Regions from separate parts of the Thauera sp. WH-2 genome, predicted to be linked through region 1. Evidence: predicted binding sites of a transcription regulator. Region 1 holds the regulator's gene; the other holds the start of a gene.
The links. Region 1 encodes HrcA, which represses chaperone genes, less so after heat shock. Its sites were predicted from a motif close to TNTTAGCACTCNNNGNCNNNGAGTGCTAANA; they were not measured.
Positions count from the first base shown of each region.

Region 2: groES (co-chaperone GroES) is a predicted target of HrcA. The motif match lies at 1,354-1,384, and genes of this name have one in related genera.

Region 1 covers NZ_JBLWFG010000001.1:316,459-319,777, reverse strand. The annotation lists gene ACNKW1_RS01600 (protein kinase domain-containing protein) at 1-304, shown strand, start outside; gene hemH (ferrochelatase) at 361-1,458, opposite strand; gene hrcA (heat-inducible transcriptional repressor HrcA) at 1,511-2,539, opposite strand; gene ACNKW1_RS01585 (NAD kinase) at 2,707-3,319, shown strand, end outside.
Region 2 covers NZ_JBLWFG010000007.1:34,847-38,165, forward strand. The annotation lists gene ACNKW1_RS12235 (Lon protease family protein) at 1-1,198, opposite strand, end outside; gene groES (co-chaperone GroES) at 1,491-1,781, shown strand; gene groL (chaperonin GroEL) at 1,835-3,319, shown strand, end outside.

The DNA of each region.
Region 1 (3,319 bases):
CAAGCGGGTCATGGAGCTCGGCCCGGGCGAGGTGTTCGGTGTGCAGGCCTGGCTGGACCAGCTCGAGCATCGTCACATGCTCACGGTCGTGTCGCTCGAGCCGCTGAGCTACCTGGAGGTCAATCCGGCTGCGCTTGCGCTGGCTACCGATGAGGTGCAGGAGCGCTTCAAGCGCCAAGTCGCCACCGCCGTGGTGCGCAGGCTCGCGTCGCTTTCTGCTCAACTTGCCGAGGAGGCGCCCGAGGCTGTGCGGGCGCAGCGATCTGCGCCTGTGAGCCATGACCTGCAACTGCTCGACCCCTGAACGCAATCCTCCTGTGGATCCTCCGCGGGGGAGGGTCGCCTCCCCCGGCACATGCCCTATTGAGCTGCGCCTAGTTTGCGTGCGCGTTCGAGGCTGGTCTTGCGCGCTTCGGGTGTCGAAGGCGCCAGCGCGAGCCAGTTGCCCAGGTGCGCGCACGTGAGCTCGGTGAGTGCCTGCATCCATTCGTGGCGCTCATTCAGGCAGGGGATGTAGTGGAAGGCCTTGCCGCCTTTCTCCAGGAACGCCTCCCTGCACTCCATGCCGATTTCCTCCAGGGTCTCGAGACAGTCCGAGACGAAGCCTGGGCACATCACGTCGACGCGGCCCACCCCCTGTGCCGCGAGCGCCTCGAGCGTGGGCTGCGTGTAGGGTTTGAGCCATTCGGCCTTGCCGAAGCGCGACTGAAAGGTTACCAGCACCTTCTCCGGCGCGAGGCCAAGCCCTTCCGCCACCAGCCGGCCGGTCTTGTGGCATTCGCAATGATAGGGGTCGCCCAGATCGAGCGAGCGCCGCGGCACGCCATGGAAGCTGAGCAACAGGCGATCGGGTTCACCGTTCGCGGCCCAGTGGTCGCGCACGCTCTGCACCAGCGCCGCGATGTAGCCTGGATGGTCGTGGAAGTTGCGTACGAAGCGGACTTCGGGCTGATTGCGCCAGCGTGCCATGCAGCGTCCCACCTCATCCACGACGGTGGCGGAGGTGCTTGCCGAATACTGCGGGTAGAGCGGTAGCACGAGGATGCGGGTGCAGCCGCGTGCGCGCATTGCATTGAGGGTGTCCTCGATCGAGGGCGCTCCATATCGCATCGCATACGCGACGTCGAGTTCCCCGTGGCCGGCTTTCGCGAGATATCCGGCGAGCAGCTTGGTCTGGCGCTCGGTGTGCACCTTCAGGGGGGAGCCTTCATCGGTCCAGATGGTGGCGTATTTTGCGGCCGAGGCCTTGGGGCGGGTGTTGAGGATGATGCCGTTGAGGATCAGCCACCAGATCGGGCGTGGAATCTCTACCACGCGTGGATCGGACAGAAACTGCTTGAGGTAGGGGCGCAGCGCGGCCGCGGTGGGTGCCTCGGGGCTGCCCAGGTTGACGAGCAGCACGCCGGTGCGGGGCGTATCGTCGTGTTTGAAAGGCGGTTCTTTCCAGTAACGGGACATCGGATTCCTTGTCGTTCTTTCGGTTGTCGCGGCCAGTGGTGTGGGTCCGCCCTCAGTTGCGGGCGGACAGCGCGTTGGAGAGCAGGCGGGCGGTGATGTCGACGATCGGGATCACGCGGTCGTAGGCCATGCGTGTTGGGCCGATCACGCCCAGGGAGCCCACGACCTGACCATCCACCTCGTACGGGGCAGTGATGACACTGCAGCCGTCCAGGGGCTCCAGGCCGGATTCGCCACCGATGAAGATCTGAACGCCTTCGGCCCGGTTCGACAGGTCGAGCAGTTGCATCAGGCCGGTACGCTGTTCGAAAAGCTTGAACAGCTCGCGCAGGCGCGACATGTTCGAGGACAGGTCGTCGATATCGAGCAGGTTGGTTTCGCCCGAAATCACGTAATTTGACGCGTTGTCCTCGGCTGCCTGCGCGCCTGCGTCTACCGTTGCGCTCATCAACTCGGTCATGTCGCTGCGCAGCTGTCGGAGTTCATCCTTGAGTCGGATGCGGATCTCGTCGAAGGACAAGCCGGCGTAGTGTTCGTTCAGGTACTGCGTGGTGGCCCCAAGTTCGGCGGAGCTATAGCCGCGGCGGGTGAGGAGCAGACGGTTCTGCACGTCGCCACCGGTGGTGACGATGATGAGCAGGATCCGGTTCTCGGCGAGGCTGATGAACTCGAACTGGCGGATGCGCACCGCTTCCTTGCGCGGCGCGACGACCACCCCCGCGAAGCGTGTGAGATCCGAGAGCAGATGTGAGGCGGAACTGATCAGGCGTTGCGGCTGATCTGGCGGCAGTTGCCCCTTCAGTGCGCGTACACGCTCGCTGCCGAGTGGCTGCACGGTGAGCAGGGTATCCACGAAGAAGCGGTAGCCCCGCGCCGTCGGAATGCGCCCTGCCGAAGTGTGCGGGCTTGCAATGAAGCCCATCTCCTCTAGGTCGCTCATCACATTGCGCACCGTGGCGGGTGACAGCTCCAGTCCGGAAAAGCGCGACAGTGCGCGCGAACCAACCGGCTGCCCATCGGCGATGTAGCGTTCGATCAGGGTCTTGAGCAGGATCTGGGAGCGGGTGTCGATGGAATTCATGGCAGTCGGGAATATAGCCCGGATTCTACGGAAGCGTCCCTTCGCAGGCCAGTTGGCCGGGTTACATTGGCCGGGTTGCGCGATCCGCAAAGCTTCTCTCCTTCGGCTTCTCCGGAACTCTTTGGCGTCATGCCCGAGGGCTGGGCATTGTGGTTTAATCCAGGTCCATGAGCACGAACTTCCGCACGATTGCCCTCATCGGCAAGTACCAGAGTACCGACGTGGCCGAGTCGGTGCTCTCGGTCGCGCGCTATCTGCGTGATCGTGGCCTCACCGTATTGATCGAGCAGGGCACCGCGAGTTCGATCGGTGGCGTGCACGATTTTCCGGTGGCGAGCTACGAATACATCGGTGTGAGCGCTGACCTCGCCGTCGTTGTCGGCGGAGATGGAAGCATGCTGCATAGTGCGCGCCGGCTCGTCGATCATGGCGTACCCCTGGTCGGGGTCAATCTGGGACGGCTGGGTTTTCTGACCGACATCTCGCGCAGCCATGCCAGCGAGCGCCTGGGCGAGATGCTGGACGGCCATTACACGGAAGAGCATCGTTTCATGCTCGATGCCGAGGTGCTGCGGGGTGGAGAACGTGTGTTCCATACGCTCGCGCTCAACGACGTGGTGGTCAACAAGGGCGATCTGGGGCGCATGATCGAATTCGACCTCTCCATCGATGGGGAATTCGTCTACACGCAACGCTCGGACGGCATGATCGTGTCCACGCCGACCGGCTCGACCGCCTACGCGCTCTCCGCCAATGGCCCGATCCTGCACCCGAGTGTGG
Region 2 (3,319 bases), on a different contig from region 1:
GTTCTGACAGAGACTCGATGCGCAGCCAGCCGGACTTCAGTGCGCGCTTGAGGCCTTCCCATGCAAAGGGCTGGGCGAGCAGCTTCATTGCATCCAGCACCAGGAAGCCGCCGTTTGCGCGGTGCAGGGCGCCGGCGCGAATCAGCGTGAAATTGCTCACCAGTGTACCCATGTGCACCAGGTGGTCGATGCGGCCGACCAGGTTCTGCAGGGTCGGGTGGTCCTCGTACACCACGGGCAGGGCCCCGTCGGCGGGGTTGGCCACCAGCACATTCACCAGGTAGCGCTGCACGGAAATGCTGCCCGAAAAGGTCAGCGTCTCCGTGTCCTCATCGCTGCGCGGTGAGGTGTGTAGCGATTCGCCGCTGGCGATGATGTCCTTGAGCACCTCGTCCAGGTGCTCGCACAACTCGGGCAGATCGGCGTACCGTGGCTTGAGCTCCTCGATCATGTGGGTGACGGTCGCGCCGAGTGCGTCACGGCCGGCATCGCGGATGCGATTCTGCAGCTCGCGCCGCCAGCGTGGGAACTCAGCGACCAGACGGTGCATGCGTTCGCGAAGGGCCTTGATGTGTTCGCCCAGAGCATGCTGGCGGTCCTCGGGTAGCTTCTCGAACTCCTCTTGCGTGAGCGTGTTCTCGGTGTCCTTCATAGGCAGGAAGGCGAAGCCGTGCGGGGTGCGCAGCAGGGCGATGCCCAGTTGCTGGGCTTCGTCACCAAGCTGGCGCAGCGCGGTTTCCTCGCGCTGTTTTGCTTCGTCCTGCAGGGCTTCGATGCGCTCGCGGTACTCGTCGCCTTCGAACACCGCGGCGATCGCTGGGATCAGCTCCTCTACGAAGTGCTGCATGTCGTCGCGGAAGGCAGGGCCGCGACCGCAGGGCAGGCGCAGCAGGCGTGGTCGCGAGGCGTGCTCGAAGTTCCACACATAGCACCAGTCGCCCGGCGGTGGCCCCTCTTGCCGCCTTTCGTCGAGCAGGCGTGCGACGATCTCGTGGCGGCCGCTTCCGGCGTCGCCGAGCACGAACAGATTGAAACCCTCTCCGGCAATGTCGAGTCCCAGGTGGATTGCGTCCACCGCGCGGCCATGCAGGTCTGCGGCGTCCAGTTCGGGGAGTTCGTCGGAGCGCTGGAAGCCGAGGGCTTCCGGGTCGCAGGCGGTATGCAGCTGTGCAGCAGCAAGCGGGGCGAGCTTGGGCATGACGGGGCCTCGCGCATTCGGGCGTCTCGGCGTCATCTTAACCGCCCCTGCGGAACGACCCAACCCGGCGCTGGCCGAACTTCCATCCGGTGTGCCGGACCGGCGCAGAAAAAGTTGCATGGCTCGGACTTGAAATCCACCGACCCCGTCCCTATTATTAGCACTCGTTAGCGGTGAGTGCTAACAAGCGTCGGGCGGCGCTTCCTGCGCCGATCCGCGTCACTGCGAATTTTGTCCTGCGGGCTCGTCCCGCGAACCAACCCAAACAGTCGAACCGAAAGGAGAGAACTCGATGAAGATTCGTCCCCTGCACGATCGCGTGATCGTCAAGCGTCTGGAAGCCGAGCGCAAGACCGCGAGCGGCATCGTGATCCCGGACAGCGCCGGCGAGAAGCCCGATCAGGGCGAGGTCCTGGCCGTCGGCAACGGCAAGATCCTGGACGACGGCAAGGTGCGTCCGATGGCCGTCAAGGTGGGCGACAAGGTCTTGTTCGGCAAGTACGCCGGCCAGACCGTGAAGGTCGAAGGCGACGAGCTCCTCGTGATGCGCGAGGAAGACATCATGGGCGTGGTCGAGGCCTGAGCCTCCCCCGAATCCCAGAAACGCTAACCGAAATATTTCCGGAGTTCTGAAGAATGGCAGCTAAAGAAGTCAAGTTTGGCGATTCCGCCCGCGAGCGCATGGTCGCCGGCATCAACATCCTGGCCAACGCGGTCAAGGTCACCCTGGGCCCGAAGGGCCGCAACGTGGTGCTGGAGCGCTCCTTCGGCGCCCCCACCGTCACCAAGGATGGCGTCTCCGTCGCCAAGGAAATCGAACTGAAGGACAAGTTCGAGAACATGGGCGCGCAGATGGTCAAGGAAGTTGCTTCCAAGACCTCCGACATCGCCGGTGACGGCACCACCACCGCCACCGTGCTGGCCCAGTCGATCGTGCGTGAAGGCATGAAGTTCGTTGCCGCCGGCATGAACCCGATGGACCTGAAGCGCGGCATCGACAAGGCCGTCATCGCCACCATCGACGAGCTGAAGAAGCTGTCGAAGCCCTGCTCGACCAACAAGGAGATCGCCCAGGTCGGCTCGATCTCCGCAAACTCGGACAGCGACATCGGCGACATCATCGCCAAGGCGATGGACAAGGTCGGCAAGGAAGGCGTGATCACCGTCGAAGACGGCAAGTCGCTGCAGAACGAGCTCGACGTCGTCGAGGGCATGCAGTTCGACCGCGGCTACCTGTCGCCCTACTTCATCAACAACCCGGACAAGCAGGTTGCGATCCTCGAGCAGCCCTTCGTCCTGCTGTTCGACAAGAAGATCTCCAACATCCGTGACCTCCTGCCGGTGCTCGAGCAGGTCGCCAAGGCCGGCCGTCCGCTGCTGATCATTGCCGAAGACGTCGAGGGCGAAGCCCTGGCCACCCTGGTGGTGAACAACATCCGCGGCATCCTCAAGACCTGCGCCGTCAAGGCTCCGGGCTTCGGCGACCGTCGCAAGGCCATGCTGGAAGACATCGCCATCCTGACCGGCGGCCAGGTCATCGCCGAAGAAGTCGGCCTGACCCTTGAGAAGGCCACCCTGGACGACCTCGGCCAGGCTGCCCGCATCGAGATCGGCAAGGAAAACACCATCATCATCGATGGCGCCGGCCAGGCCGAGCGCATCGAAGCCCGCGTCAAGCAGATCCGCGTGCAGATCGAGGAAGCCACCTCCGACTACGACCGCGAGAAGCTGCAGGAGCGCGTCGCCAAGCTGGCGGGCGGTGTTGCGGTGATCAAGGTCGGTGCCGCCACCGAAGTCGAGATGAAGGAAAAGAAGGCCCGCGTCGAAGACGCCCTGCACGCCACCCGCGCTGCAGTGGAAGAGGGCATCGTCCCCGGCGGCGGTGTTGCGCTGCTGCGTGCCCGTGCTGCACTGGGCGAGCTGAAGGGCGACAACCACGACCAGGATGCCGGCATCAAGATCGTGCTGCGCGCCATGGAGCAGCCGCTGCGCGAGATCGTCGCCAACGCCGGTGACGAGCCGAGCGTGGTGGTGAACAAGGTTGTCGAGGGTTCGGGCAACTACGGTTTCAACGCCGCTACCGGCGAGTACGGCGACATGGTCGAGATGGGCGTGCTGGAT